Linked DNA regions of Natronosporangium hydrolyticum. The protein of the gene in region 1 interacts with the protein of each later gene in a pairwise test. Links are inferred from orthologs where the notes say so. Each region holds a gene or a part of one and is shown on either strand. Other genes may lie near its edges. The genes, in order: dnaE and rplL.

Region 1 (16,268 bases):
CCTCTCCGGCGCCCTCTCAGCCGCCGACCAACTGCCCCCACAGACCGTCCCCGCCGCCCAGGAGGCCTTCCTCGCCGGTGTGAACATCGCCTCCGCCGTCGCCGGGGCGGCCATCCTGATCACCACGCTGCTCTGCCTGTCGGCGCTGCGGCAGGTGCGGCCGCTCGGCGCGGACCAGGAGATCGAGCCGGCCCAGCGGTGAGCCGCTCGACTATCCTGGAAGCCCAGGAGGGAGCATGCACCACGCCGAGAGCGAACCCGTCGACGGTCGTCGCGCCCGGGGGCAGAAGCGCCGGGCCGAGATCATCGAAGCTACCCTCGCCGTCGTCACCCGCGACGGTGCCGCCGGGGTCACCCACCGCACCGTCGCCCGACAGGCGGGCATTACGACCAGCCTGACCACCTACTACTTCGCCACCCTCGACGATCTGCTGGTCGCGGCGCTGGCCAGCGTCGCCGACGGGTACACCGCCCGGATCCGCCACATCATCGACGACCCCGGCGACAAGCTGCGCGGGCTGGCCCAGCTGATCGGAGAGTCGGCTGGCGCCGGTCGGGAGCGAGCGCTGGCCGAGCGGGAGTTGGCCACCATGGCCGCTCGGCGACCCGCCCTGCAATCGTTGGCCCGTCGGTGGCGGGAGAACGTCGCCGACCTCGCCGCCACCCTCACCGACGATCCCGCGGCGATCGCCGCGCTGGTCGCCGCCGCCGATGGGCTGTGCACGGCCATCCTGCTCGACAACGCACCCGCCGACCCCGACTACGTGCACCGCGTCCTCGCCCAGGCGCTCGGCGACCGCCTCGACCGGGCCGCCTCGCCCGGCTGAACCGCGCGCTACTGCCCGGCCTGACGGCGCTGCGGATATATCGTCTCACCTCGGCCGAGCATTTCGACAAACTGCGCGATCCGACGGGCCCGGGTCTCGGGCCGCTTGGCGCTATGAATCCGGTGCAGGATCGCGAACCGGTTCTGGCTGGTGAGGATCTCGAACATCGCCTGCGCCGCCGGCTGCGCCGCCAGCGCCGAGGTCAGGTCGGCCGGCACCTCGATGGTGGCCGGGCCGGCATAGGCCGCTTCCCAACGGCCGTCCGCCTTCGCCCGCTCCACCTCGGCGAGCCCGGCCGGGTGCAGCCGGCCCGCCTCGGTCAACCGGGCCACCCGTTCGACGTTCTTCTTCGACCAGATGCTGCGGGCCCGGCGAGGGGTGAACCGCAGACTGCTGGTGGTCTCATCCCGGCGCCGCGCCTGGCCGTCGATCCAACCGAAGCACAGCGCCTCGTTTACCGCCTCCTCGTAGGTGAGACTGGTGGGGTCGGTAGCTCCCCCCTTTGCCAGCACCAACCACACGCCGGGGGCACGGTCATGGTGTGCCGCCAGCCACTCGCGCCACGCGGCGGCGTCAACGACGATCAGTTCCGGCAGTTGCTCAGCCATGCCAGTCAGTGTAGGGACGGCATGGGACAACCCGGCCCAGCTCAGCGGGGGTCGACCGCCACGTAGACGGTATTGGCCGACTCCTGCTCAAGGAACGGGTTGCGGAAGCGCACAGTCTCCGCCTCGACGGTTGTGAACAGGTCGGAGAGCGCAGCGGTGAACCTGGGCTCCGGCGGGTCGTCGGACCACAGCGCGAACACCCCGGCTGGCCGCAGGTGGGCGGCGAGTCGACGCAGCCCGGCCGGCCGATAGAAGTCGCCGTGGCCCGGGTGCAGCAGATGATCCGGCGAGTGGTCGATGTCTACCAGGATGGCGTCGAACTGCCGCCGGGGGCGTTTCGGGTCGAAACCATCGGCGGCGGCCATGGCAAAGAAGTCGCCCTGCACCAGCCGGCAACGGCGGTCGGTGACCAACTGCTCACCAGTCGGCAACAGCCGCCACGTGTGCCAGTCGATCACCGCTTCCAGGGCCTCGACCACCAGCAAGGTGCCGACCTTCGGCTCGGCCAGCACCGTCGCGGCGGTGCATCCGAGCCCGAGACCGCCGACGACGACATCCCAGGGACCGTCGCCGCGGATCCGGGCCAGGGCCAGCCGGGCGAGTTCCACCTCCGCCTGGGTGAACAGGCTGGACATCAGGAACTCGTCGTCGAGCTTGATCTCGTGGACCTCTCGGGCACAGGTGGGATCCCACCGGCGCCGGAGGCTGATCTCACCGATCGGGGTCTGCCGCCAGTCCAGCTCTTCGAAACGGGCACTCACCATGGCAGGCGGCCCTTATCTACCACCATTCGCGCATCGTAGGCCACCTCAGCGCCCACCACCTAGCCCCGCTCCACCCCCACCACCCCACCCGCGCGATCATGGGGCTAGGGACAGAGTCAGCGGCCGATCCGGCACCTATGTCCATGATCGGCCGAGTGGGCGGTGGGGGGAAGCGCAGGTGCAATCGGTGACGGCTCCGGGCCAGGCGAACATCCAGGCAGAGGCGGCCCGGCGGCGTACCTTCGCGGTGATCAGCCACCCGGACGCCGGCAAGTCCACGATCACCGAGGCGCTGGCGCTGCACGCCCGGGTGATCGGGCAGGCCGGCGCGGTCCACGGCAAGGGCGGACGCCGCGGGGTGGTGTCCGACTGGATGGCGATGGAGCAGACCCGCGGCATCTCCATCACCTCGGCCGCGCTGCAGTTCGCGTACCGCGACGTGGTGGTCAACCTGCTCGACACCCCGGGTCACGCCGACTTCTCCGAGGACACCTACCGGGTGCTCACCGCGGTGGACTGCGCGGTCATGCTCCTCGACGCCGCCAAAGGGCTGGAGCCGCAGACTCTCAAGCTGTTTGAGGTATGCCGGCATCGGCGGATCCCGGTCGTCACCTTCATCAACAAGTGGGATCGGCCCGGCCTGGAGCCGCTGGCGCTGCTGGACGAGATCGAGACCCGGATCGGGCTGCGGCCGACACCGTTGACCTGGCCGATCGGCCTCGCCGGGCAGTTCCACGGGGTGGTCGACCGACGCACCGGCACAGCCATCCACTTTGAACGGGCACCGGGCGGCGCCACCGCCGCCACCGAGCAGGAGCTGACCACCGACGAGGCCGCCCGCCGGTTCGGCGAGGACTGGCAACGCGCCGTCGAGGAGCTGGAACTGCTCGACCTCAGCGACGCCGACCATGATCAGGCCACCTTCACCGCCGCGACAACCACCCCGGTGCTCTTCGGCGCCGCCGTCGCCAACCTCGGGGTACGCCAACTGCTGGACACGCTGGTGGAGCTCGCGCCGGCGCCCGGCCCCCGCCCGGACGTCGCCGGTGAGCCGCGGCCGGTGGCGGCGCCGTTCGCCGGATTCGTCTTCAAGATCCAGGCGAACATGGACCCGGCTCACCGCGACCAGGTCGCGTTCGTCCGGGTCTGCTCGGGGCGCTTCGAGCGGGGTGCGCAGGTCACGAACGGCGCGACCGGCCGGCCATTCGCCACCAAGTACGCCCAGCAGCTGTTCGGCCGGGAACGCGACACCGCCGACTACGCCTACCCGGGTGACGTGGTGGGGCTGGTCAACGCCACCGCGCTGGGCATCGGCGACACCCTCTACAGTGATCGGCCGGTGGAGTTCCCGCCGCTGCCGTCGTTCGCGCCGGAGCATTTCGCGACGATCCAGACCAGCGACACCTCGAAGTTCAAGCGGTTCCGGCGGGGCGTAGCCCAGCTGGACGCCGAGGGCATCGTGCAGGTGCTGCGATCGGAGGCTCGGGGCGACGCCGCCCCGGTGCTCGCCGCGGTCGGTCCAATGCAGTTCGAGGTCGCCACCCACCGGTTGGCGGCCGAGTTCGGCGTACCCACCACTGTGGACCATCTACCTTACCAGTATGTCCGCCGTACCGATCCGGCTGGGCAGGAGGCGCTGAGCCGGGTCCGCGGCATCGAGGTGCTCACCCGGGTACGCGACGGGGCGCTGCTGGCGCTCTTCCCGAACCGGTGGCGGCTGGACATGATCGCTCGGGAGAATCCCACGGTACGGCTGGACCCGCTACTCGCCGACGCCGACGACCGGTGACGGGTGACCGGTGACGGGTGACCGGTGACGGGTGACCGGTGACGGGTGACCGGTGACGGGTTCGACAGATTCGGCAGCCGACCTCGGCCGGTCTGCGCAAGCGGCTGGGCGGGAGTGCGTACGCTATGGGCTGACCTTGGCGGATTGCGGACCAGGCGACGCCGGGTGTGACGGTTCTGGCCTCCATCTGGGTTGTATGCCTGGTTGAGGAGGTACCGGCTTGTCCAACCAGTTTGTGCACCTGCACGTACACACCGAGTTCTCGATCCTCGACGGTGCGGCGCGGATCAACGACATGATGACCGAGGTGCAGCGGCTGGGGATGCCGGCGGTGGCGATCACCGACCACGGCAACATGCACGGGGCCAACGCCTTCTACAAAGCCGCCACCGCCGCCGGGGTCACCCCGGTGATCGGCATTGAGGCGTACCTCGCCCCGGACTCCCGGTTCCACAAGAAGCCGGTGCGTTGGGGGCGGCCGGAGCAGAAGGACGACGACGTCTCCGGCGGTGGCCGTTACACCCACGCCACCCTGTGGGCGACGAACAAAACCGGCCTGCACAACCTCTTCGCGCTGACCTCCCGGGCGTCGCTGGAGGGCCAGTACGGCAAGCCGCGGATGGACGCCGAACTGCTCTCCGAGTACGCGGGTGGGCTGGTGGCGACCACCGGCTGCCCCTCCGGGGAGGTGCAGACCCGGCTGCGGCTGGGCCAGGAGGAGGAGGCCCTCGCCGCCGCCGCCCGCTACCAGGACATCTTCGGCAAGGAAAACTACTTCCTGGAGCTGATGGACCACGGCCTGGATATCGAGACCCGGGTCCGCTCCGGGTTGCTCGACATCTCCCGCAAGCTCGGCATCCCGCCGGTGGTCACCAACGACTCCCACTACACCCAGGAAGACCAGGCCAGCGCCCACGACGCGCTGCTCTGCGTGCAGACCAACGCCCGGATCACCGACACCAAACGGATGCGCTTCGGCGGCTCCGGCTACTACCTGAAGTCGCCCGCCGAGATGTACGGCGTCGACGGCTCCGACGCCTGGCTGGAGGGGTGCCGCAACACCCTGGTGATCGCCGAGCGGGTCGAGACCGAGGGGATGTTCGCCTACCACGACCTGATGCCCCGGTTCCCCACCCCGGAGGGTGAGACCGAGGAGAGCCTGTTCACCAAGGAGGTCTGGGCGGGGATGGCCCGCCGTTACCCCGGCGGCATCCCGGAGGACCGGCGGGCCCAGTGCCAGTACGAGGTCGAGGTCATCAGCTCGATGGGGTTCCCCGCCTACTTCCTGGTGGTGGCCGACTTCATCCGGTGGTCGCGGGAGAACGACATCTCGGTCGGCCCCGGCCGCGGCTCCGCCGCCGGCAGCATCGTCGCCTACGCGCTGGGCATCACCGACCTGGACCCGCTCACCCACGGTCTGATCTTCGAGCGGTTCATCAACCCGGAGCGGGTCGAGCGCCCCGACATCGATGTCGACTTCGACGAGCGTGGGCGGGCCGCGGTGATCCGCTACGTCACCGAGAAGTACGGCGACGACCGGGTGGCCCAGATCGCCACCTACGGCACGATCAAGGCGAAGGCCGCGATCAAGGACGCCTCCCGGGTGCTCGGCTACCCGTACGCGCTCGGCGACCGGATCACCAAGGCGATGCCGCCGGCGGTGATGGGTAAAGACATCCCGCTCTCGGCGGTCACCGACTCCGGCCACCCCCGTTACCACGAGGCGACCGAGGTCCGGGCGCTGGTCGACTCCGAGCCCGACGTCGCCAAGGTCTTCGACATCGCCCGCGGCCTGGAGGGGCTGGTCCGGCAGACCGGGGTGCACGCCGCCGGGGTCATCATGTCCGCGGAGCCGCTGATCGAACACATCCCGCTGATGAAGCGGGAAGACGACGGCGCCATCATCACCCAGTTCGACTACCCCACCTGTGAGTCGCTCGGACTCATCAAGATGGACTTCCTGGGGCTGCGTAACCTGACCATCCTCGCCGAAGGTCTGCGTAACGTCGAACGCAGCACCGGCCGCAGGATCGACCTGGATTCGCTGGGCCTCGACGACCGCCCCACCTACGAGCTACTCGGCCGCGGGGAGACGCTCGGGGTCTTCCAGCTCGACGGCGGCCCGATGCGGTCACTGCTGAAGATGATGCGGCCGGACAACTTCGAGGACATCTCGGCCGCCATCGCGCTCTACCGGCCCGGCCCGATGGGCGCCAACAGCCACATCAACTACGCGCTGCGCAAGACCGGCCAGCAGGAAGTGGTGCCGATCCACCCGCACCTCGCCGAGGCGCTGGAGGAGGTGCTCGGCCCCACCCACGGCCTGATCGTCTATCAGGAGCAGGTGATGGCGATCGCGCAGAAGTTGGCCGGCTACACCATGGGGCAAGCCGACAACCTGCGTAAGGCCATGGGCAAGAAGAAAAAAGACGTGCTCGACAAGCAGGTCGTCTTCTTCCGGGACGGGATGCGGGAACGCGGCTTCTCCGACGAGTCGATCCAGACCCTGTGGGACATCCTGCTGCCCTTCGCCGACTACGCCTTCAACAAGGCCCACTCGGCCGCGTACGGCCTGATCGCGTACTGGACCGCCTACCTGAAGGCCAACTATCCGGCCGAATACATGGCGGCGCTGCTCACCTCGGTCAGCGACGACAAGGACCGGATGGCGCTCTATCTCGGCGAATGCCGCCGGATGGGGGTGAAGGTGCTGCCCCCCGACGTCAACGAGTCAGAGGGTCCGTTCAAACCGGTCGACGGCAACATCCGGTTCGGCCTGCACGCGGTCCGTAACGTCGGCACCAACGTGGTGCGTTCGATCATCGAGACCCGGAAGGCGAAGGAGGCGTTCACCTCGTTCGCCGACTTCCTCGCCAAGGGTGAGCTGGTGGTGTGCAACAAACGCACCATCGAGTCGCTGATCAAGGCCGGTGCCTTCGACTCGCTCGGGCACACCCGGCGCGGCCTGGTCGAGGTGCACGAGGCCGCGGTCGAGGACGCCCACCACATCAAACGCCGGGAGGCGGAGGGGCAGTTCTCGCTCTTCGACGACCTGGTGCAGGCCGACGAGCCGGCGGCCGGGTTGACGCTGACGGTGCCGGAGCACGAGTGGGAGAGCAAGACCCTGCTCGACTTCGAACGGGAGATGCTGGGCCTCTACGTCTCCTCGCACCCGCTCGCCGGCGCCGAGCACCTGCTCCGCCGCAACTGTGAACAGGCGATCACCCAGATCGAGGACGACGAGCTGCCCGACGGGGCGCACGTCACCCTGGCCGGGATGATCGTCGGCCTGAACCGGCGGGTGACCAAGCAGGGCAAGCTGTGGGCCTCGGCCAGCCTGGAGGACCTGGACGGCGCGATCGAGGTGCTCTTCTTCCCCAGCACCTACGACGCGGTCTCGGACCAGCTCGCCGACGATCTGGTGGTGGCGCTCAAGGGCAAGGTCAACCGGCGCGACAGCGGCAGTGTCTCGGTGGTGGCGCACGACCTGGCGGTGCTGGACACCAGCGCGGTGGCGGCGGCCGGTGGCCGGCCGGTCACCATCCGGATGAAGGACTCCGCGGTCACCGAGGGCGCCGTGGAACGGCTCCGGGAGGTCCTGGTGCAGCATCAGGGCGACACCGAGGTCCGGCTGGAGCTGCGGTACACCGGCAACCGGCAGCCGGAGCTGTTGAAGCTGCCCCGTTACCGGGTGCAGGTCTCACCGGCGCTGATGGCCGACCTGAAGGCGCTGGTCGGCTCCGGCAGCGTGTTGTAGAGCGGTGACGTGATGGTGGGGCCGGCCGAGACCCCGGGCCGACCCCACCACCCCCGTCGCGAATTCAGTCCAGATTGACCCGCCAGCCCCGCTCGATATATTGGCGCAGTTGGTTTCCGGCCTGGTCGGTGGCGACCACCCGCACCGAACCGAACTCGGCCGCCGCCGGGGCGGCCGGGACGGTCGCCTCGAACCCGCCGTCCACCTCGCTGACCGGCGCGGCCGCCCAGCTCGCACCGTCGTCGAAGGACACTTCCACGGTCAGCTCGAAGTCACCGGGCCCGGTCACCCCCGGCTGGTAGCCGGGCACCAACCGCAGCGGGTACGCGTCGGTCGCCTCGACCTGGTTGTGCAGCCCGGTCTCCAGGTGGTAGTCGAGCTGCACCAGCGGCAGCACCTCCCGCCCATCGACGGGCCGGCCGGAGCTGAACTCCCAGCTGGACTCGGTGACCACCGAGGTGCCGGCCCAGTTACCGGCGCCGTTGCGGACTATCAGCTCCACTTCGTACCATGACTCCTCCGGCGGCACCGACACCTGCAGATCCGACCAGTCACCCTCGCCGACCAGCTCACCGTCCCGGTACACCCGCATCACCACCTCGTCGCCGAGCTGGTGGTATGGATACCCGTACATCCGGCCGTTGTCGTAGAGGTAGGTGGGGATGTTGAACCGCAGCGCGTCGTGGAACCGGGCGGCCGGCAACCCGATCGCCTCGTAACCGGGCAACTCTGGCACACCGGGCCGGGTCAACGCCCCCCACCACTGCTGCTGGTAGACCTCGCCGGGGTGGTAGCGCTCGACGCCGGTCCAGATCCAATACATCCCGGGGAACTCATGATGCGGCTGACCGAACCGCTGCCACCGCACCTGCTCGGTGCTGATGAACTCGGTCCGGTGACCCGGCGCGTTGCGGGTCCGCCCCATACGCAGCCCGAACTCGGAGCTACCCAGCAGCGCCACCCATGACTCCATCCGGCCGGTCTCCGCCGAGTCGGCGTGGAACGCCGACTCGACCGTCGCCAGCTCCGCCTCGTCGACCACCTGCCGCTCCCCGCCGGGGAACCGGCCCGCCGTGTGGAAGGCTAGGTCGTAGGTGTACGCGGGGTCGATCACCCCGTGCAGGTCCAGCTCCAGCTCCGGGTCGGCGGCGAGCTGCTCCCGCAGCGCCATGCCCTCGCCCTGGTTGAGCCGGTAGCTGGGCAGGAAGCTGGTGTTGTCCGGGTCCCACCAGTTCGCCGGCTCGTCGTTGTGCGCCAGCAGCAGCACCGCCCCGGCCTCGGCCGCAGCCTGCGACTGGTCGGAGATGTAATGACCGGACCGGGCCCGGGTCACCAGCGCCACCTTGCCGGCGGCGTCCACCGACGCGAACTCCTCCGGCGTCCCCTCTCCGGCGTAGACCACCGGCAGCGACTCCTGGCCTTCGTAGACCAACCGTTGCGTCGCCAACACCGGGGTCGTTTCGATCGGCGCCCCGTCCGGGCCGGGCGCGGAGAGTCGCAGCAGCGGCTCCGACTCCTGCCACAGCACCGACGCCTCGAAGACCCCAGTGTCGGCCTCATCGCTGGGAAGCAGGTAAAGGTCGGTGCCGGTGAGTCCACCACTGGACGTGGTGGCGATGGCCCGGTCGCCGACCTGCCGGTGCCACAAGATGTCGAACGAATCGGTCACCGTCTCCCGTGGCGTCTCCACCTGGAAAGGTTCGGCGTCCCGGCCGTCATACCGCAGCGTCAGGTCCCTCGCCACCGTGAGCTCCGGGTCGCCGCCGAAGACCACGCTGCTCGGCGGGAAGGCACCCGCCGGCGACTGCACCGAGAAGACCAACGTGTACCGCCCGGCGGGCAACTCGAGCTGGGTCTGGCCGTCGAAGAACCAGCCGTAATACATCTGCCCGGTCTCCAGGTTCCACGCCTCGACCGAGCCCGAGCCGGCCGGCTCCCCGTCCCGGTCGACTCCCTCGACCGTGACCGTATGGATCGGCGGCGGGAGGGTGGCGGTCAGCACGGTCTGCACCGGCGCCGACTGGTTCCGCCGGTCCTCGGCCAGGATGTAGCCGGTATAGGTGCCCGGCGTCGTCGCCTGGGTCAGCAGCGACACGTCGGCGCTGGCCGACCCGCCCGGGGGGATCACCAGCGCCGCCGGCCGGATCCGCACCACCGGCCGGGCGTCGTTGAGGTCGCCGGCCGCGTTGACGTGCGGCGTCAACCGCAGCGTCATCGGCTGGTCGGAGTGGTTCTGGTAGGTCAAGGTGCGGGTCTCGAACCGGCCCGACTGCCCGACCTCGCCCAGCGACAATGCCGCGTCGCTCACCGCGACCGTCGCCGCGACCGACGCGGCGGCGTCGAGCCGGCCGCCGCCCTGGAACGAGACCCGCTCGTCGAGCGGTTCGGCGGTGGCGACCAACCGGGCCTTCAGCTCCGCCGCCGTATCGTCCGGGTGCTGTTGGGCCACGATCGCGGCCGCCCCGGCGGCATGCGGCGCCGCCATCGAGGTGCCGCTCATCGCGGTGTAGTAGTCGTCGATCAGCTGCCCCGAGCTGGTGCCCGCGGCGCGGGCGGCGACGACATCCACCCCGGGCGCCACCAGCTCCGGCTTGATCGCCGAGTCGCCGGGGCGCGGCCCCCGCGAGGAGAAGTCCGCCGGCTGGTCGTGATGGTCGGTGGCGCCCACGGTGAGCGCGTGCTCGGCGGCCCCGGGCGCGGTGATGCTGCCCTCGGCAGGGCCGATGTTGCCGGCCGACACCACGAACAGCACCCCCGACTCTTCGGTGAGCCGGTCCACCGCCATGCTCAACGGGTCCGAGCCGTCACTCGGGAACGACGAACCGAGGCTCAGGTTGACCACCCGCGCTCCGGCCTCGACCGCCCACTCCATCCCGGCGATCACCCAGTCGTCGTAGCCGACACCGGCGTCGCTGAGTACCTTGCCGATGAGCAGCTCGGCGCCGGGCGCCACCCCGGGACGCCCGCCGTCGGCGGCCTCACCGGTCCCGGCTACGGTCGCGGCCACATGCGTCCCATGGCCCTGCCGGTCGATCCCGACCACGCCGGCCGGGTCCTCGTCGGGCGTGAAGTTCGCCGAATCCGCGACCTGGCCCACCAGGTCCGGGTGGTCCGGATCGTAGCCGGTGTCGAGCACCGCCACCGCCACCCCGGCGCCGTCGTACCCGAGCTCCCACGCGGCCGGGGCACCGACCTGGCCCACGCTCTCGCCGAGCGTCGGCTCGACCTGACCGTTCAGCCACACCCGTTCGGCCGCTGCGAGCTGCGGCTCCGGATCCTGGGCCGCGGCCGGCTCCGGCCCGCGCAACGCCTCCCACACCTGCCGGATCTCCGATTTGTCCACCTCGACCGGCAGCGCGTCGATGCTCGACAGCACCCCGACCTCACCGCCGGGCGCCGCCCCCGCCGGAAGCGCCGCCAGATCGGGCGCCGCCAGCAGCAGCGGCAGGTCGTCCCGGGACCGGTCGTCGTACCCCTGCGCCACCAGCCCGGTGACGTTGAACAGCCGCTCGTCGAGCACGCCCGCGGCCAGGTACGGCTGCACCTCGGCCGGGATCACATGGACCTGGCCGTCCTGCTGGTAGATCTGCGGCGCCGCCCCGCTCGCCGGAACCGCCGGCTCGGCGAGCCACGCCGACTGGGTGCCGTCCGGGCCCTGATGCACCACCACCACATCGCCGGTGAGCAGGGTCACCGGGACGGTGTCACCTGCGGACGGCGGCGCGGCCATCCCGCGTACCGGGTCGGCCGGTGCCGGGGCGGCAGTCGCTGGTACGGCCGATCCGCCGAGCAGCGCGGCGAGCGCCGGCACCACCACGGCGATCCGCCATCGCCGGGCCGGCCGCTCCCCGCCGGGGGGTAATGGGATGGGGGACATCAACATCCTCTTTCTCCGGGCGTCACAACGGCGGCATCGCCGTCACCTGATCACGCTCACCCGGTACGGCCGAGGTTGCGATTGGGTAGATCACCCATTCTTGGCCGGCGCGGCCGGCAGCTGGCCCGGCTCGCCCGCCGACCCGGCCGGCTCCGCGACCAGCAGGCCGGTGTCCGCGGCGGCCACCGCGAGCCGGGTACGCGAGGTGACCGCCAGTTTCTGCATCGCCTTCTGCAGATGGCGGTCGATGGTGCGGGGCGACAGGTACAGCACCTTGGCCACTTCGCGGTTGGTCAACCCCTGCGCGACCAGCCGGACCACCTCCAGCTCGCGGGGGGAGAGCTGGTCGCCGTAGCCGCGCCGGCCACCCCGCCAGGTACGCGCGACCTCCACCCCGAGTTGCCGCAGCCGGTACGCCAGCCGGTCGGCGTCCCACCTGGCACCGAGCGCCCACAGCCCCTGCTGCGCCGAGGTCAAAACCGGCAGCGCCCGGTCGTCCTCGCCGGCCGCGAGCAGGTAGCCGCCGTACCGCTCCAGCGTCAACAGCTCCTCGTAGCGCCGGGGCAGCGCCGCCCACGACTGCGCGGCCGCGAGCGCCAACTCTGCGGCGCGACCCGGCTCACCGGCGGCGTTCGCCACGATCGCCCGGCACACCTGCGCGGCGGTCGCTGGCGCTGGCGCTGGCGCGTCCAACCCCGCCAGCGCGGCGACGTACTCCTCGGTCAGCCGGGTCGCCGCCGCCCGTTGCCCGGCCCGCACCAGCGCCGCCACATGGACCGGCGCCAGGTCGGTCGCCCACAGCCAGACCCCCTTGCCGGCGATCAGGTCGATACCGGGCTGGGTGACCCGGATCGCCTCCTCGACCGCGCCGTCGGTGAGCCACAGCCGGCCCAGCGCCGCCGCCGGCAACAGCTGGGTGTCGACCAGCCCGCGGTGGGTGGCCTGGCCGAGGATCTCCCGCAGCTCCGGTTCGGCCGCCGACCGGCGGCCGGCCGCCAACGCCAACAGCGCGGTGACCAGCCTTGCCTCCAGGTACGCCTCGGGTAGGGTGTCGTCGGCGTCGGCCAGCTCCGCCACCCGGCCGGCCAGCCCCGCCCACGCCCCGGTGTGCCAGTCCAGGTACGCCCGGGTGAGCCGGGCCGAGTTGAGCAGCCGCTCGTAGCCGGTGTCGCGCATCAGCTGCTCGGCGGTGCGTAGCCGCTGCTCGGCGTACGAGTAGTGGCCCCAGATCACCCCCATGTGGCCGGTGTTCATGGCGCACCGCGCCAGCTGCCGCCGCTGGCTCAGGGTCGGCGCGTCATCGCCGAGCTCGGTCGCCGCCCGCCAGCCGGCTGCCTGACCGAGCAGCAGCAATGCGCCGACCCGGTCGACCGCCAGCGACGTCCGCTCGGCCTGGTCGGCGACCTCCGGCAGCAGCGCGGTGGCGCCGTCCAGCCAGCTCAGATGCTGCTCGACCGGCCAGGTGTTGCCGCGCGGGAACCCCAACGACATCATCGCCCGCGCCGCCAACGTGGGGTGCCCGGACAGTTCGGCGCAGGCCGCCTGGGTCTGCGCGTACGCCTCCTCGAACTCGCCGAGCTGCAGGTGGAGCCGGCCCAACCAGAGCCGGACCGGCCCCCGGTCGGTCGCGGTCGTGTCCGCATCGGACAGCACCTCCCGGAGCGTGCCGGCTACCTCGGCCGCCACCTCGCCGAGCGAGGCCACCCCACCGACCGCCGCCTCACCCAGCTTGCCGGCCAGCCGGGCCCGCGCGGTCGGCGGCGGTGGCGGGGCGGTGTCGAGCAGCCCCCGCAGGGCCGCCACCGCGGCGAGTTCATCCCCGGAGGCCAGGGCCAGCTCGGCCGCGGCTTCGGCGTAGCGGCGCCAGCCGGCGATGTCGCCGGCCTCCCGAAGATGGTGACTCAGCCGGGCGAACGGCGGATTGTCCAGCCGCATCAACACCTGCCCGGCCTGCTGGTGCAGCCGCCGGCGCTCGGAGGCCGGGGTCGCCTCGGCGATCGCCCGGGCCGCCAGCACGTGGCTCACCTCGAACCGACCCGGCTCGGCCTCCCGCAACAGCCCGCGGGCCAGCAGCTCCGCCACCCCGACCTGCCCCGCCGCCGGGTCGAGCCCGGCGACCGCTCGCAGCGTCGGCTCGTCAGCGGGCTCCGCCAGCAGCGCCGCCGCGGTGAGCAGTCGCCGGCCCACAGAGTCCAATCTCGACACCCGCTCCAACACCGAGTCCCGAACCGTCGGTGGGACCGCCAGCCGGTCGATGTCCCGGCGGCGCAGCCGGCCGTCGCCCCCGGCCCGGTCGCCACCGCCGGCCCGGTCGCCGCCCCCGCGCAGCTCGCCACGGTCCCGTAGTAGCGACAGCGTCTCCGCGAGCGCCAACGGTAGACCCTGGGTATGCGCGTGCAGGAACTCCACCAGCTCGTCGTCGGCCGCCTCCGCCGGGAAGACCGACGCGACCATGGCGGCGGTCGCGGTTGCGCTCAACGGCGCCAACGCGAGCCGTACCGTGGGTAGCCGCGCCGGCGGCCGAGAGGTCAGCCGCAACAACGGGGAGCCCGACGGGACATCGGTCGGCCGGTAGGTGAGCACCATGCTCACCGGCGGGTGCCCAGTGGTCGCCAGCGAAGTCAGCAGTTCCAATGTGGCGGCGTCCGCCCAATGGGCATCCTCGACCACCAGCACCTCGGTGCCGAGAGCCTCGAGCAGCTCGGCCAACGCCCGGAACAGCCGGTGCCGGACCGCGCGCCGGTCGTCCAGCGGCTCCAACGCCGGTGGCAGCTGATCACCCCACTCCGGAAACAGCGGCCGCAGCGCCCCGGCGAGCGGGCTCAACGGCACCGGACCTGCCTGCCGCCACCGGCGGCTGAGCGCCTCCACCAGCGGGCCGAGCGGAAATGGTTCCCGCAGCGGCGGGCACGCGGCCTCGACCACCACCGGCTGCGGCGCCGCCGTCCGCAGCGCCTCCGCCAGCAGCCGGGATTTGCCGATCCCGGCCTCCCCCTCGATCAGCAGCAGCACCGGCGACTGCGCTATCGACGCCGCCACAGTGGTTACTTCTCGATCGCGGCCGACGAACGCCGGAAGGGCCGACCTGGCCCCCGCCGGTTGGTCGGCCTGCTCCACCACTGCGTCCCCCGTCCCCCTGCGACCCCCATACCGGTAATCGCCCCCCGCGCCTGCCAGGGCACGATCTTGCGGTCCAAACCCTAGAGCGGCGGACGGCCGAACGGCGCTCCACCTTCCGTACCGATTGGGAGATGGCCGGTGATAGCACCATTTGATCATCATCCATCGCCACAGCTCAGGTGGTTTGTGGGACCGTTTGCTCTGCACACGTATACGCCATCGGGGGGCTGTTGGCTGCAAGATCGGCGGGCAGATCGTCTCACCCGACTTGGTGGGCTGAGTGGTGCCTGGTTTGCCAGTAGAACCCGCTTTGTCGCCCTAGTGGATCACCACTCAACCCACCAAGAGGGCCAACCTGGCGCGCCGGTGCGACGGCGGTCGCACACCGGCGAAGTCGCACACCCCGAATTGGCCAAGCGCAGGCGTATAGGTGTGCAGAGAAAACGGTCCCGCAGACCCACCTGAGCTGCTGCGATGCCTAATGATCAAGGCAGGCTAGGCCAGCTCAGAACCCGTGGTCTGCGCAGGCGTCGGCGAGGCGTTCGGTCGCCTCGGCCAGGCCGTCCTGGTCGTATAGGTGAACCGCTCGCTGGATGTTGAGACCAGCCTGTTCGAACTCGTGGAACCGGTCATCGGAGAGCCCAGCCGCCAGCCCGTAGCCGGAGGCGGCGAGCCAGCCATCGGCGGGCACCTCGCCATCGGTGATCACGAACTCGGCCTCGGTCAGCTCCCAGTCGGTCAACGCCTGGCAGGCACCCCGGGCGAACCGTTCCGCATCGGGTCCGCCAGCGGCCGTCCCGCCGCCGGAGGGCGTGCCGCCGCCGGAGAGCGTGCCGCCGCCGAGGGCCGCGCCGCCCACCCCGCCGGCGATCCCGACCGCCACCGCGGCCAGCGCTGCCAGCAGCAGCGGCCACCAGCTCCGCCGCGGCGCGGGGCCGGTAGCTGGCTCGACACCGCCACCGGCCGGGGGGTACGGCGAGGGCGGGGGGTACGGCGAGGGCGGGGGGTACGGCGAGCCCGCGGGGTACGGCGAGGGCGCCGGAGCGGGCGGGGGCGAACCCGCCGACGGGAAGGCGCTGGAGTCACTGTGGTCGGGGACGGGCGGATGGGACAACGTGGCCTCCTCGGCAGGGAGAAACGCGGGCGCGAAAAGCGACGGTCAGAGTCCGCGGTCGGCGCAGAGCTCAGCGAGCGCGGCCTCAGAGTCGGCCAGCGCGTCGACATCGAGCCGGCTCAGGTCCGGCGACGCCGGCGCCTGCCCGGACCCCTCGGAGATGTCGAAGTCCGGGTCCGCCGTCGCCGCCGCATGGGAGTAGCCGATCACCGCGGTCCACAGGTGGTAGGTGACGAACGCGTCATCGCGCCACGACTCCGGGTCGTTCCAGGTGACACCGCCGCGCTGGAAGTCCGCGAGCGCCTGGCAGGCCCCGCGAACATAGCGGTCCTCGCCACCGTCGCCGCTGTCCCGGATGAGCGTGAAGCCGCCCCAGCCGGCGGCGAGGCCGACCAGCAGACCGACGACGACC
Region 2 (14,963 bases), 4.6 Mb from region 1 along the record:
CCGGAGGTGAACCTGATCCGGGTTGCGGTCCAGGCACTGGCCGCGGTGATGGGCGGCACCCAGTCGCTGCACACCAACGCGTACGACGAGGCGATCGCGCTGCCCAACGAGAAGGCGGCCCGGCTCGCCCTGCGTACCCAACAGGTGTTGGCTAACGAGACCGACCTCACCGCCACCGTGGATCCGTTCGCCGGCTCGTACGCGGTGGAGGCTATGACCGACGATGTGGAGTCCGGTGCCCGGGAGCTGATGGCGCGGGTCGCCAGCTACGGCTCGGCGGTGGACGCGATCGAGGCCGGTTTCCAGAAGCGGGAGATCGAAGCCTCGGCGTACCGGATCTCGCAGGAAATCGACCGGGGCGAGCGGGTGGTGGTCGGGGTCAACAAATACCAGACCGACACCGACGATCCGTACGAACCGATGCCGGTGGACCCGACCATCGAGGCAGCGCAGGCGCAGCGGCTGGCCCGGCTGCGGGCCGACCGGGACCAGCCGGCCGTCACCGCCGCCCTCACCGCGCTGCGGGAGGCGGCGGCCGGCACCGACAACGTGCTGTGGCCGATGAAGGATGCCCTGCGCGCCAGAGCGACCGTCGGTGAGGTCTGTGACGCGCTGCGCGAAACCTGGGGGGCCTACCAGCCAGCCGACTCGTTCTAGCCGGCAAAAGCGCGCTAGTCGGTGAAGCGCGCCAACGAGGCGAGGGCGGTGTGGACCATGACCCGGACGCCGTGGTTGATCGCCCGCTCGTCCACGTCGAAGCCCGCCTGGTGGATGTCCATCGGCGCCGCGTCGGCGATGCCGGTACCCAGCCGGATCATCGACCCGGGCACCTGCTCCAGATAGAACCCGAAATCCTCGCCGCCCATGCTCAGCTCGGCCTCGGTGACCTCATCCGGGCCGAGCGCGAGCCGGGCCGCTTCGGCGATCAGCTCGGTCGCCCGCGCGTCGTTTACCACCGGCGGCACGCCCCGGACATAGTCGACCGAGGCGGTGGCGCCGGTCGCCGCCGCGACCTCCTGCATCAGCTGGGTGATCAGCTCGGGAGCCTCCCGCCAGGCCTCGCGGCCAAGCACCCGCACGGTGCCGCGGGCATGCCCGGTGGCCGGGATCGCATTCGGAGCCTGGCCGGCGGCGATGGACCCGAAGACCAGCGAGACCCGGGCACGCGGGTCGAGCCGGCGGTCGAGCAGCGCCGGCACGTCGACTACCAGCCGGCTCAACGCGTGGACCAGATCCACGGTCAGGTGTGGCCGGGCGGTGTGGCCGCCCGGTCCGGAGACGTTCACTGACACGATGTCGGTGGCCGCGGTGAGCGGGCCGGTGCGGACCGCGACGGTGCCGGTGGGCAGCCGGGGCGCGCAGTGTAGGCCGAAGATCGCGGCGACATCGGTGAGCGCGCCAGCGGCGATCATCTGCGGAGCACCGGAAGGGCTCGCCTCCTCGGCGGGCTGGAACACCAGCCGCACCCGACCGGGCAGCGCTCCGGCGTCGGCGAGCCGGGCCAGCGCCTGCCCGGCGCCGAGCAGGATCGCGGTGTGCACATCGTGCCCGCAGGCGTGGGCCACCCCGGGGACGGTGGAGCGGTACTCCACCTCCTTCGGGTCGTCGATCGGCAGCGCGTCCATGTCGGCCCGCAGCGCGACCACCGGGCCACCCTCGCCGATGTCACAGATCACGCCGTTGCCGCTGGGGAGCAGCCGGGGGGTGAGCCCGGCCACCCGCAGCTCGCCCGCGACCAGCGCGGTGGTCTCGAACTCCTGGTGGGACAGCTCCGGGTGGGCGTGGAGGTGTCGACGTACCGCGATCAGCTCGCCGTGGCGCTCTGCGAGCCACTGGTCCAGCCCGCCAGGGAGCGGCTGCGCGGCCACGGGGGTCTCCGGCCGCGCAACGGCCGGGCCGTGGGCAGGGGCGGCCAGCTGACTCTCGGGCACGGTCAACGCGCTCATTTCGGCTTCATCTCGATCTCTTCCGGCGACACGAACTCGGACAGCCTAGACCGAATACGGTGACGCTACGCAACCTCGTTACCGTAGCAATGATATTGCTCAGCGTCACAAAATGCCTGGTGAAAGGCGATTTCCGGGGCGGATCCGGCGCCGACCGGCGGTTACTCCGGGTGGTCACCGGAGCCTCACTCTCGTCAACGGAGGAAGGGCTGTCGCGGTCACGCGGGGTGGCGGACGTACAAACCGGCGGCGGCGGGGTGGCGCCGAGCGCGGCGGGTGGGGCGCCGGGCAGACTAGGCACTCGGCTATCACCGTGGCGAGTCCGCGGTCTGGCGGTGAGGGAGGTCACATGCAGCTGACGAAGTACACCCATTCGTGTATCCGATTGGAGCACGACTCCGGGGTGCTGGTGATCGATCCGGGCGGGTTCAGTGAGCAGGCCGCGCTACTCGGCGCCGATGTGGTGTTGATCACCCACGAACACGCCGACCATCTCGATGTGGACAAGCTCACCGCGGCGGCAGCCGACCGTCCCTCGCTGACCGTCTACGCCCACCCGGATGTGGTCTCCAAGCTGGCGGTGCTCGGCGAGGCGGTGCAGGTCCACCCGGTCAACGCCGGGGACGAGTTCACCGCCGCCGGGTTCGGGATTCGGGTCGGCGGTGGCCAGCACGCGCTGATCCACGCGGACATCCCCCGGATCGCCAACATCGGCTTCCTGATCGAGGATGTGCTCTACCACCCGGGCGACTCGGTCGACCCGGCCGACCTGCCCGCCGGGTCGCAGGTGGAGACCCTACTGCTGCCGATCAACGCGCCGTGGCAGCGGCTCGCCGAAGCGGTCGACTTCGTCCGGGCGGTCGCGCCCCGGCAGGCGTACGGAATCCACGATCATCTGCTGTCGGCCGCCGGCGCCAAGGTCTACGACACCAATCTGTCCAAACTCGCCAACTGTGACTACCACCACGTGGAGCCAGCCACCACGATCGACCTGGCCGGCGGGTGAGCTTCCTACGGCTCCGGGGAGGCCGTCCGGGTCGGCCGGGAACGTAGGTCGCGCAGGTAGTCGGCGGGGGCCCCAGCGGCCTCGGCCGCGTTGGCGATCTCCGACAGATACCACGCGGTGGGTAGGCCACCTTCGTAACCGTCCAGCACATACACCCAGGCGGTGACCGCGCCGTCCAGCGTCGCCACCTGTACCGTCAGTTTCCGGTACGTGCCGGCGACCGCGCCCTCCACCTCGTCGAGGTTGGCGGCATCGCGGGGATGGACGTCGTAGAGCGCGACGAAGACCCGGTCACCCGGTGACTCCACCACGGTGGTGACCGCTCCCTCCCAGCCCAGGGCGGCTTCGCCCCCGAAGGTCAGTCGCCAACCCTCCAACCACCCCGTACCGATCATGGGGGAGTGCGGGCAGTAAGCTCGCATCCGCGCGGGGTCGAGATTCGAACCGTAGGCAGCGTAGTGGCGCACGGCGCTGACGATAGCTGCCAGGATCGAGGTCAGAACAGACGGGAGCGCGCGTGTCATGAGCCGGATTGTGATCATCGGGGGCGGACCGGCCGGGTACGAAGCGGCGTTGGTCGCGGCCCAACTCGACGCTGAGGTCACGGTGATCGATGCCGAGGGCATCGGCGGCGCGTGTGTGCTGCACGACTGCGTCCCCTCTAAGACTTTCATCGCCAGCTCCGACGTGGTCACCGGGTACGGCGGCGGCGAGCGCTTCGGGATCCAGCTGCCCGGCACCGGCGCGGTAACCATCGACGCTCCCGCGGTCCACCAGCGGGTGCGCCGGCTCGCCGCGGCCCAGTCGCAGGACATCGACGCCAAACTGCGGGCCGCCGGGGTCACGGTCGTACGCGGGCGGGCCCGGCTGGGGACGGCGGCCGTCACCCACCACCACCCGGTGCTCGTGACCCCTGCCGACGGCGGCGACGAGTACCCGCTCGCCGCCGATGTGATCCTGCTCGCCACCGGCGCAACCCCCCGGGTGCTGGCGAGCGCCATCCCCGACGGGGAGCGGATCCTCACCTGGCGGCAGGTGTACGACCTACCCGCGCTGCCCGAACATCTGATCGTGGTCGGGTCCGGAGTCACCGGAGCCGAGTTCGCCTCCGCGTACCTGGCGATGGGGTTGCCGGTGACGCTGGTCTCCAGCCGGGACCGAGTGATGCCGCATGAGGACCCGGACGCCGCGACCGCGATCGAACGGGTCTTCCGGGACCGGGGGATGGCGATCCTGAACAACTCCCGGGCCGAGTCGGTGACGCGGCACGGCGACCAGGTGGTGGTCCGGCTGACCGACGGCCGGGAGGTGACCGGCAGCCACGCGCTGATGGCGGTCGGGTCGGTGCCGAACACTGAGGCCCTCGGGCTGGCCGAGTACGGGGTCCGGGTCGGGTCCAGCGGGCACATCCCGGTGGACCGAGTCTCGCGTACCAATGTGCCCGGCATCTACGCCGCTGGCGACTGCACCGGGGTCCTGCCGTTGGCGAGCGTCGCCGCGATGCAGGGCCGGATCGCCATGTGGCACTCGCTGGGCGAGGCGGTGGCGCCGCTGCGGCTGCGAACGGTGTCGGCGAACGTCTTCACCGACCCCGAGCTCGCGACCGTCGGCGCGTCCCAGGCCGAGGTCGACGCGGCCCAGTCGCCGGTGCGGGAAGTGATGCTGCCGCTGACCGGTAACGCTCGGGCGAAGATGGCGGGCCTGTCCGACGGGTTCATCAAGCTGTTCTGCCGGGCTCCCTCGGGGGTGGTGATCGGCGGGGTGGTGGTCGCACCTCGGGCGAGCGAGCTGATCCTGCCGATCTCGCTGGCGGTCAGCACTCAGCTCACGGTGGATCAGCTGGCGCAGACCATCACCATCTACCCGTCGCTGTCCGGGTCGATCACCGAGGCCGCCCGGCAACTGATGCGCCACGACCCGGAGCTGTGACGCCTCCTTCTGGCCGATCATGATCGGTGGCCCGGCGGGCCGCCGCGGCGAACGGCGTGCGGTCGCCCCTGTTGCCGGAGCCGGTCGGCCTCCCGCTGGGTCGCCTCGGCGCGTTCTCGGACGAAGTCGCGGAGCAGTTGTAGCTGGCCGGCGGTGAGCGTACTGCCGGCCTCAGTGAGGTGGGCGGCCTGGCCGGCGAAGAGGCCGGCGACCGAGGCCTCGGCGGTGGGCTCCAGCGTCACGATCACCCGCCGCCGGTCGGCTGGGTCGGGGCGACGGGCGACGAAGCCCGCCTGTACCAGCCGGTCGATCATGCGGGTCACGGCGCCGGTGGTGAGCCCCAGTTCGGCCGCGAGTTCGCTGGCGGTGGCCCGGCGCCGCTCCCGTAGAGTGTCGACGCAGGTCAGGTCGGTGAGGGTCAAGCCGAGCTGGTCGGCGACCGCGTCGTAGTAGCGCACCGACTGGCGCAGCAGCCGCCGGACTCCTTGCACGAGCTCCGCCAGCAACTGGTCCTGACTGTCCGTCACACCAGCCATTCTTCCGCTGATCGGCCGCGTTCGGCCATCCATCGTGGCATTAGCCGTGGGAATTCGGGCGATCGAGCTGCCCTTAGCAGGCCACCTATCGGACGTTCGGATGAGGGCGGCAGATCCGGCTTTCGGTATGCCGAACGATGTGACACGATGGTCGATATCTTAGTGGGAGTAGGCCCGCGGAAGGAGATCTCATGCGCACACGCAATCTTGCACGGTGGGCCAGTCGGCTCGTGGCCGTCGCCGCGTTCGGGGCCGGTGCTACGTTGGTCGGTTCCTCGGCCCTCGCCGCCGGCGAGACCGCTGACGACGTCACCAGCACGGCGGGGAGTGAAGCGGTCTACGAGCCCAACGACTTCCGCTGGGAGTAAGCCGGCCACCGGCGCCGGTTCTTCGGCGCCGGTCGCCGATCCCGCCCGTGATCCGGTAGGAGGGGTGCTTGCCTGGATCGCACGCCGAGCCTAGCCGCTCTGGCCGTCGCGCTTGGGCACTGACGGCGCCGCTCGCGGTAATGGCGGTGCTCTGGGCCTTTGCTGCCCAGATCGGAGAGACCATTCCCGGTTGGGCCTGGCCACTCTCCATCCTGTTCCTGATTCTTTTCGTCGCAGCCGATCTCACGGTGTTCCGGGTGGAGGTCCGCCGGCACGCCGTGGGGGTGTCGGTTACCGATATCCCGTTGCTGCTCGCGCTCTTCTTCCTACCGCCGGTGCTGCTGGTGGCGGCCCGTGCCGTCGCCACGCTGTGCGTCATGGCCTCGCAGGGCCAGGCGAAGGTGAAGCTCTGGTTCAACGTGGCGTCGCTCGCCGCCGGCGCCGCGCTGGCGAGCTTGATCGTCCGAGCCGGATCCCCGTTGGATGGCCAGGACCCGCTCACCTGGCTGGTCCTGGCGGCAGCGGTGGCCGCAAACGTGCTGGTGACCCTCACCGCCGTACTCGGAGCGGTGAGCCTGGTCCAGGGGCGGATCGTCACCCGTGACTTCATGCGTACCGCCATTCCCGCGCTGCCGGTGGCCGCCCTCAACATCACCATCGGGATCGTGGTGCTGGTGCTGCTGCAGCAGGGTGCCTGGTCGCTGCTGCTGCTGGCGGTGGTGACCGGATTCCTGGTGATCTCGTACCGGTCGTACGTCCAGTCGGTGCGGCACAGCCGGTCGTTGAGTGAGATGTACGAGCTAACCCGGGTCGTCGCCGATACTCCCCATGACGGCACGTTGGCCGATGTCCTGCTCGGCCGGGTGCGAGAGATGCTCCAGGCCGAGTACGCGACCTTGTGGATCCCGGCGAGCGGGCGGCACCCTGAGGTGCTTCTCTCGGCAAAGGTCGACTACCGGGCGTTGTTGGACGTCTCGGACACGCCGGAGCCGATCCGGCAGCGGGCCTTCACGCACGGGGCGAGCGTGGCGGTCGGTCCTCGGCTCGGTGACGAGTCGCTGCGGCCGGTGCTCCGCCGGACCGGCACCAAGGATGTGATCGTGGTCCCGCTGCGGGCGGGCTCGGCGGTGATCGGCTGCCTAGAGGTGTCCGGCCGGATCGGCGACACCGCATTCTTCGGTCCGGCCGACGTCCGGTTGTTGGAGACGATCGCCGCGCACGCCGCGGTGGCGGTGGAGAATTCGCGGCTGGTCGAGCGGCTGCGCTTCGACGCGTACCACGACTCGCTCACCGGCCTGCCCAACCGGCGGCGGATCACCGACGCGTTGGGCGAGTCGATCTCGGGGCGTACCCCGGGGGAGATGGTGGCGGTGCTGCTGCTGGACGTCGGTGGGCTCCGGGATGTCAATGAGTCGCTCGGCCGGGCGGCCGGAGACCAGCTCCTGGTCGAGGTCGCACGCCGGCTGCGGGCGGCCGCTCCGTCGGCGGCGCTGGTGGGCCGGATCGGCGGGGACGCATTCGTGGTCACCCTGCCGATGGCCGATGAGGGTGCCGCGCTGTCACTCGCCGGCTCGCTGCGGCAGGAGCTGCGGGACCCGTTGACGGTCGGCTCGTTGACGCTCGACGTCGATGTCGCGGTCGGGGTGACCCTGCATCCGGAGCACGGCCCGGAGCCGAGCGTGCTGCTGCAGCGCGCTGACCTGGCGACCCAGGCGGCGAAGGGGCTGGTGGGCGGCGTGCAGCTGTTCAACAAGGCGTTGGAGTCCGGTTCGGCTCGGCGGCTGGGGCTGGCTGCGGATCTGCGCCAGGCGCTCGACGACGACGAGCTGGAGGTCTACTTCCAGCCGAAGGTCTCGATTCCGGATCGGCGGCTGGTCGGAGTGGAGTGCCTGGCCCGGTGGGAGCATCCGGGGCACGGCTCGGTGCCGCCGCCGGAGTTCGTGGCGGTCGCTGAGCACACCGGGTTACTCGGCCAGCTCACCGAGGCGGTGCTCACCGCGGGGCTGCGGCGGGCGCGGCAGTGGGCACAGGCCGGCCACCCGTTGCCGGTCGCGATCAATCTCTCTTCCCGGACCCTGATGGACCCGAGTTTCCCGGCGCGGGTCAGCGAGTTGTTGCGGGAGTACGAGGTCGATCCCGAGCTGCTGACTTTCGAGATCACCGAGGACGGCTCGGTGGGCGAGGCGGATCAGCCCTTGCCTACCCTGCATCAGCTCGCCGAGTTGGGCGTCCGGTTGTCGGTGGACGACTTCGGCACCGGCTACTCCTCGCTCTCCTATCTGAGTCGGCTGCCGGTCCACGAGGTCAAGATCGACCAGTCGTTCGTCCAGGGTATGGCGACCGACGCTGGCGATCTGGCGATCGTCCGGGCAGTGGTGGACCTGGCCCGGCACTTCGACCTCACGGTGGTCGCCGAGGGGGTGGAGAGCGAGCTGACGCTGAACCTGCTGGAGGAGATCGGCTGCGACATCGGCCAGGGGTTCCTCTTCAGCCGGCCACTGCCGTATGAGCGCCTGGAGGCGTGGTTCGCTGCGCAGACCGACGCCGAGCCGCACGCCGGGGGCCAAGTGCGACGCCTGCGTGCAGTGGGCTGAGGGGGGCGTGTACGCTAGGCTCTGCACGTCGCACCGGAGTGATCCGGTCAGTGACGTTGCCCCCTTAGCTCAGTCGGCAGAGCGTCTCCATGGTAAGGAGAAGGTCTACGGTTCGATTCCGTAAGGGGGCTCGCGAAAGCGAGGCGGTGTAGCTCAGGAGGTAGAGCAAACGGCTCATAATCGTTGTGTCGCCGGTTCGAGTCCGGCCACCGCTACCGCTACCGCCATCAGCCGGTAACCGCACAATCGCAAGGAGCGCTTCGCCGTGGCCAAGGCGACCGACGTCCGCCCCAAGATCACTATGGCGTGTGTGGACTGTAAAGAGCGAAACTACATCACCACCAAGAACCGCCGTAATGATCCGGACCGGATCGAAATCAAGAAATTCTGCCCCCGCTGCGGCAAGCACACCGGTCACCGCGAGACCCGCTGACGCGGCCTGCGATGCCCCTCAATCGCGCGTACGTTGGTCGTAGCTTTCCGCCGAGCGGGCCCTACCTGGTAGGGCGGGAGAAGATCCGCGAGTTCGCCTCCGCGATCGGCGCCGACGACCCGATCCATCATGATCCGGAGGCGGCCCGGGCGCGCGGGCACGCCGACGTGGTGGCGCCACCGACGTTTCCGATCGTGGCCGGCACCGCCGCGGCCGAGCAGCTCCAGACCGACTCTGAGCTGGGGCTCGATTACTCCAGGGTGGTGCACGGCGACCAGCGGTTCAGCTACGTCCGGCCGGTGGTGGCCGGTGACGAGTTGGTCAGCGTGCTCACCATCGAGGAGATCACCGAGCGGGCCGGGCACGAGTTCCTCAACACCCGGATCGAGTTGACCACCCCCGCAGGCGAGCCGGTGGTCACGCTCTGGCACAAGCTCGTCGTGCGAGGTGACGATTCGTGACCGGGCTGGTCGTCGGTGCGCAGTTGCCGGCTCACACCTTCACCGTGACCCGAGCCGACCTGGTCCGTTACGCCGGGGCTTCGGGTGATTTCAACCAGATTCACTGGAATGAACGGTTCGCTCGCGAGGTCGGGCTGCCCGGGGTGATCGCCCACGGCATGTTCACCATGGCGCTGGCTGGTCGTGCGGTGACCGCATGGGCGGGCGCCGCCGACGCGGTGCTCGATTTCGGGGTCCGGTTCGCCCGGCCGGTGCCGGTGCCCGACGACGACGCCGGGACCGAGGTGGTCGTCTCGGGGAAGGTCAAGTCGATCACGGACGATCGTGCGGAGCTGGAGCTCACCGCGGTCTGCCAGGGGCAGAAGGTGCTGGCGCAGGCTCGGGCCACGGTCCGGGCCTAACCCGACGGCGCCCGGTTCCGGCCCGTGTGGGCGCCCCGGTTGGGCCGGGGGCTCGGTTACCCGTACACTGGTCGCGCACGGCAGTGTGGATTCCGCACTGACGCACCTAGGGGTGTGGCGCAATTGGCAGCGCAACGGTCTCCAAAACCGTAGGTTGCAGGTTCGAGTCCTGTCACCCCTGCCACCGCGGGCGGCTGTCCGGCCGGGTCTTGAGGATCCGGGTCGGCGACCGGGCTGGCGGCGGTGATCGGTCATCCGTGACCGCCGATAGACCCACGCCGACGGGCCATCCGCCGAGGAAACCGACACCGCGAGGAAGAGGACTGAAGTGGCTAAGGGGAACCGACCAGGCGCAGGCGCCGCGGACGAGTTCGACGACGCCGCCGACAGCGGCCGCGACGGGTCGGGCAGCGGTGACGCTGCGGTCATCGAACGGCGCGGCGGTCCCCGATTTGGTTTCGGCCGGATCGGGCGGTTCGTCCGGGAAGTCGTGGCGGAGCTGCGTAAGGTTATCTGGCCGACTCGTAAAGAGCTGCTGACCTACGCGGTGGTGGTGGTCTTCTTCATCGCGGTGATGATGACGATCATCGCCGGCTTCGACTACGCGTTCGCCAGCGCCGTACAGTGGGTCTTTGGCCACTAGACGGGGATACATGTCAACGGAAGCGAAGTACGACGTGGTTGACTATGACGAGACCGGCCGGGCGGATCTGCCCGAGCCTGCTCTCGATGCCGACGACACCGGCGCGGAGCCGATCGCCGAAGCGGCGTCGGCGCCGCCCGATGGCGACCTGAGCGCCGTCGCGGCGGCGCCGGGCGATGAGCTGCCGGGCGATGAGCCGCCGGAGGAGGACGCGGCGGGCCCGGAGCCGGTGGCGGATCCCGCCGCCGCGCTGCGTGATCAGCTGCGGTTCGCGCCGGGCGATTGGTTCGTGGTGCACTCCTACGCTGGCTACGAAAACAAGGTCAAGACCAATCTTGAGACCCGGATCACCTCGCTCGACATGGAGGACCACATCTTCCAAGTCGAGGTTCCCACTCGGGAAGAGATCGAGGTCAAGAGCGGCAAGCGGACCCAGGTCCAAAACAAGGTTTTCCCCGGTTACATCCTGGTCCGGATGGAGCTGAGCCCCGAGTCATACTCCTGTGTGCGCAACACTCCGGGGGTGACCGGCTTCGTCGGTGCCACTGACCGCGCCGACCGGCCCGCGCCGCTCAGCCTCGACGAGGTGATCAAGTGGCTCGCTCCGGCGGCGGAGCCGACCACGCAGAAGAAGGCGCCGACCGAGGTGAAGGTCCTCGATTTCGAAGAGGGCGACTCGGTCACGGTGACCGATGGTGCCTTCGCGTCGCTGCCGGCCACGATCAGCGAGATCAACGTCGACCAGCAGAAGCTGAAGGTGCTGGTGTCGATCTTCGGTCGGGAGACGCCGGTCGAGCTCAACTTCAACCAGGTCGCGAAGATCTAATCCCGGCCAGGTACCATCGTTCGGTTATCGAGACCTCCGAGCCCAGGACCAGGAATGCCTCCGAAGAAGAAGCTCGTTACCACGTTCACGCTGCAGCTGCCGGCGGGGCAGGCGACACCGGCGCCGCCGGTGGGCCCGGCGCTTGGTCAGCACGGCCTGAACATCATGGAGTTCTGCAAGACCTACAACGCCCAGACCGAGTCCCAGCGCGGCGATGTGGTGCCCGCTGAGATCAGCGTCTTCGAGGACCGGACCTTCAGCTTCGTGCTGAAGACTCCGCCGGCGGCCCGGCTGTTGCTGAAGGCGGCCGGGATCGACAAGGGGTCCGGTGTGCCGCACCGGGACAAGGTCGGCTCGGTGAACCGCGCACAGCTGCGGGAGATCGCCGAGCGGAAGCAGGCCGACCTCAACGTCGAGGACCTCGACCAGGCCGAGAAGATCATCGCCGGCACTGCCCGGTCGATGGGGATCACCGTCAACGATTGACCCGACCTACCGGCCTTTTTCGACGGCCGGTCGTGGGAGGGCCCGAGCTGGGCCCGTCGCAACCACAGGAGACCTGAACATGAAGCGCAGCAAGAGTTACCGCAAGTCGGCCGAGTTGGTCGACCGGGACCGGCTCTACGGTCCGGTCGAGGCGATGGAGCTGGCCAAGCAGACCAGCCCGACCAAGTTCGACGCCACCGTGGAGGTGGCGATGCGGCTGGGGGTCGATCCGCGCAAGGCTGATCAGATGGTGCGCGGCACGGTCAACCTGCCACACGGCACCGGCAAGACCGTCCGGGTGGTGGTGTTCGCCGCGGGCGAGAAGGCGAACGAGGCGGTCGCCGCCGGCGCCGACGAGGTCGGCTCGGATGATCTGGTCGCCCGGATCCAGGAGGGCTGGCTGGACTTCGACGCCGCGATCGCGACGCCCGACCAGATGGCCAAGATCGGTCGGATCGCCCGGATCCTCGGTCCCCGGGGGCTGATGCCGAACCCGAAGACCGGCACCGTGACCATGGACGTCACGAAGGCGGTCAACGAGATCAAGGGCGGCAAGATCACCTTTCGGGTGGACAAGCACGCCAATCTGCACATGATCATCGGTAAGGCGTCGTTCTCCACCGACCAGCTGGTCGACAACTATGCCGCCGCGCTCGATGAGGTCCTGCGGCTGAAGCCGGCCGCGGCCAAGGGTCGTTACCTGAAGAAGGCGACCGTCAGCACCACCATGGGTCCCGGGATTCCGATCGACCCGAGTGCGACCAAGTTCCAGCAGGAGGCCCCGGTCGCCGCCTGACGCGGCGCCCGGCGTACTCTTGGCAGTTGCCCGGCGGCCGGTTGGCCGCCGGGTGGATCCACAACCACCCACAGACCGCTGGTTACCGGATGATCTCCGGTCGAAGGCCCCGGACGAGGGCGGCCCGCGCAGGATGGGGCGGATCGCGAGTCGGCGCTCTCTGCGCGCCCGTGCCCGCGCCGCGCCTTCTGCGCTGGCGCCCTCCCCTCCGTGACCGGACCGCCAGCGGCGGATACGGCAGAAGGAGGGGCATGGCGGTTCGGGAAGACAAGCAGACCGCCGTGGCCGAGCTGACCGACCAGTTCCGTAGCTCGACAGCGACTGTGCTGACCGAGTACCGCGGACTGACGGTTGCGGAGCTCAAGCAGCTCCGGCGGCAGCTCGGCGACGGCGCCGCGTACACCGTGGCGAAGAACACGCTGGCCAAGCGGGCGGCCACCGAGGCGGGCATCGACGGGCTGGAGGAGCTCTTCAAGGGGCCGACCGCGCTCGCGTTCGTCTCCGGCGACCCGGTCGAGGCCGCGAAGAGCATTCGGGATTTCGGCAAGGCGCACCCCGCTCTGATCATCAAGGGTGGCGTCTTTGAGGGCCAGACCATCTCGGCCGACGAAGTCCGTCGCCTCGCCGACCTGGAGTCGCGTGAGGTGCTGCTGGCCAAGCTGGCCGGGGCGATGAAGGCCAACCTGAGCAAGGCGGCGGCGCTGTTCCAGGCCCCGCTGAGCAAGACGGTCCGGTTGGCCGCCGCGCTGCAGGAGAAGCGGGAGCAGGGCGGCGAGTAGGCCGTTGCTGCGTCCCTACGACGCATTCCACCCACTACGGGCCGATCACGAGAGAGGAACGCCGAGATGGCGAAGCTGAGCACCGAGGAACTGCTGGACACCTTCAAGGAGATGACGCTGATCGAGCTCTCGGAGTTCGTGAAGCAGTTCGAGGAGACCTTCGACGTAACCGCCGCCGCGCCGGTGGCGGCGGTCGCCGCGGCCGCGCCGGGCGCGGCCGCCGAGGAGGCCGAGCCGGAGAAGGACGAGTTCGACGTCATCCTGGAGGCTGACGGCGGCAAGAAGATCCAGGTCATCAAGGTTGTCCGGGAGCTGACCGGGCTGGGCCTGAAGGAGGCCAAGGACCTGGTCGAGGCCGCTCCGAAGGCGGTTCTGGAGGCGGCGAACAAGGAGACCGCGGAGAAGGCCAAGGAGAAGCTGGAGGGCGAGGGCGCGAAGGTTACCGTCAAGTAACCTACCGTCGTTCGACCTCCCCGGCCCCGTCGATCCGCGCCGGAATTGCGGGTGATTCAGGCATGAATCACGCATTCCCATCCGGATCGGCGGGGCCGGGACCTTGACGGGGGGCAGGGTCGGAAGGCACGCTGAGTACAGCACCAGCGCGGACGCGCCGCTCGCGTCGGGCCGACCCGGTCCGGCGCTCGGCGATTTCGTCCGAGTCGGGGCCGAGGACACATGGAGAACTGTGCTGGGCGAGGGGGCTAGACAGCGGTTGGCCGAGCGGCTACACTGCTAGTTTGCGCTGCCTTCCGACTTAGTGCCTGCCTGGAATGTCCGATTCTACGGGATTCTGGGGCTTGTTCGTCGGGGCGTGCGCACGGCCGTAAAGCAGCACCGGTCCTCGGAAGGACGCATCTTGGCAGCTCGCCCCGTGGAAACTCGCCCTGCGAAGATCGATCAGTCATCGAACCTTACCTCGAGTGACATGCTTCCCCGCCGAATCTCCTTCGGGCGGATTACCGAGCACCTTGAGGTCCCTGATCTGCTCGCCATCCAGACCCAGTCCTTCGACTGGTTGGTCGGGAACGAGGCGTGGCAGTCGCGCACGGCTGACGATCAGTATGCCCGTTCCGGACTCGCAGAGATCCTGGAAGAGATCAGTCCTATCGAGGACTTCTCGGGCACGATGTCACTCTCCTTCTCCGCGCCCCGCTTCGACGAGGTGAAGGCCTCGATCGAGGAGTGCAAGGAGAAGGACCTCACCTATTGCGCACCGCTGTTCGTAACCGCGGAGTTCACCAACAACACCACCGGCGAGATCAAGAGCCAGACGGTGTTCATGGGTGACTTCCCGATGATGACCCCCAAGGGGACGTTCATCATCAACGGTACCGAGCGGGTGGTGGTATCCCAGCTCGTCCGGTCTCCGGGCGTCTACTTCGACAAGCAGCCAGACAAGACCTCGGATCGCGACCTGACCAGCGTCAAGGTGATCCCGAGCCGGGGTGCCTGGCTCGAGTTCGACATTGACAAGCGGGACACGGTCGGCGTCCGGATCGACCGGAAGCGTCGGCAGGCGGTCACCGTCCTGCTCAAGGCGATCGGCTGGTCGGCCGAGGCGATCCGGGAGCGGTTCGGCTGGTCCGAGCTGATGATGACCACCCTGGAAAAGGACCACATCACCAGCCAGGACGAAGCGCTGCTGGACATCTACCGGAAGCTGCGGCCGGGTGAGCCGCCGACCCGGGAGAACGCCCAGACTCTGCTGGAGAATCTGTTCTTCAACCCCAAGCGGTATGACGTCGCCAAAGTCGGGCGC

Evidence for each region.
Region 2: the proteins of dnaE (region 1) and rplL interact in binary tests that used the Escherichia coli proteins (3 or more experiments, as listed by UniProt). The link is inferred for Natronosporangium hydrolyticum from one-to-one orthologs.

What each region holds. Positions count from the first base shown.
Region 1 is NZ_CP070499.1:5,440,128-5,456,395, forward strand. What follows is about bases 3,891-7,945. They hold dnaE (DNA polymerase III subunit alpha), read left to right. Parts: upstream 3,891-4,208; coding sequence 4,209-7,745; downstream 7,746-7,945. Other genes in these bases: JQS43_RS24795 (peptide chain release factor 3), read left to right, coding at 3,891-3,988; JQS43_RS24805 (S8 family serine peptidase), read right to left, coding at 7,810-7,945. In the rest of the region: JQS43_RS24775 (MFS transporter), read left to right, coding at 1-202; JQS43_RS24780 (TetR/AcrR family transcriptional regulator), read left to right, coding at 237-827; JQS43_RS24785 (YdeI/OmpD-associated family protein), read right to left, coding at 836-1,435; JQS43_RS24790 (polyamine aminopropyltransferase), read right to left, coding at 1,477-2,199; more of JQS43_RS24795, read left to right, coding at 2,387-3,890; more of JQS43_RS24805, read right to left, coding at 7,946-11,622; JQS43_RS24810 (helix-turn-helix transcriptional regulator), read right to left, coding at 11,713-14,904; JQS43_RS24815 (hypothetical protein), read right to left, coding at 15,248-15,856; JQS43_RS24820 (hypothetical protein), read right to left, coding at 15,902-16,268. UniProt on the Escherichia coli protein: DNA polymerase III is a complex, multichain enzyme responsible for most of the replicative synthesis in bacteria. This DNA polymerase also exhibits 3' to 5' exonuclease activity. The alpha chain is the DNA polymerase catalytic subunit.
Region 2 is NZ_CP070499.1:846,311-861,273, forward strand. What follows is about bases 12,214-14,963. They hold rplL (50S ribosomal protein L7/L12), read left to right. Parts: upstream 12,214-13,270; coding sequence 13,271-13,657; downstream 13,658-14,963. Other genes in these bases: rplA (50S ribosomal protein L1), read left to right, coding at 12,214-12,425; rplJ (50S ribosomal protein L10), read left to right, coding at 12,677-13,204; rpoB (DNA-directed RNA polymerase subunit beta), read left to right, coding at 14,130-14,963. Outside these bases: JQS43_RS03830 (acyl-CoA mutase large subunit family protein), read left to right, coding at 1-657; JQS43_RS03835 (amidohydrolase), read right to left, coding at 672-1,946; JQS43_RS03840 (MBL fold metallo-hydrolase), read left to right, coding at 2,296-2,952; JQS43_RS03845 (gamma-glutamylcyclotransferase family protein), read right to left, coding at 2,958-3,419; JQS43_RS03850 (NAD(P)H-quinone dehydrogenase), read left to right, coding at 3,475-4,881; JQS43_RS03855 (MarR family winged helix-turn-helix transcriptional regulator), read right to left, coding at 4,899-5,408; JQS43_RS03860 (hypothetical protein), read left to right, coding at 5,609-5,785; JQS43_RS03865 (putative bifunctional diguanylate cyclase/phosphodiesterase), read left to right, coding at 5,926-8,379; rpmG (50S ribosomal protein L33), read left to right, coding at 8,645-8,812; JQS43_RS03885 (MaoC family dehydratase N-terminal domain-containing protein), read left to right, coding at 8,824-9,273; JQS43_RS03890 (MaoC family dehydratase), read left to right, coding at 9,270-9,674; preprotein translocase subunit SecE, read left to right, coding at 10,003-10,317; transcription termination/antitermination protein NusG, read left to right, coding at 10,328-11,143; rplK (50S ribosomal protein L11), read left to right, coding at 11,198-11,629; more of rplA, read left to right, coding at 11,709-12,213. UniProt on the Escherichia coli protein: The binding site for several of the GTPase factors involved in protein synthesis (IF-2, EF-Tu, EF-G and RF3). Is thus essential for accurate translation.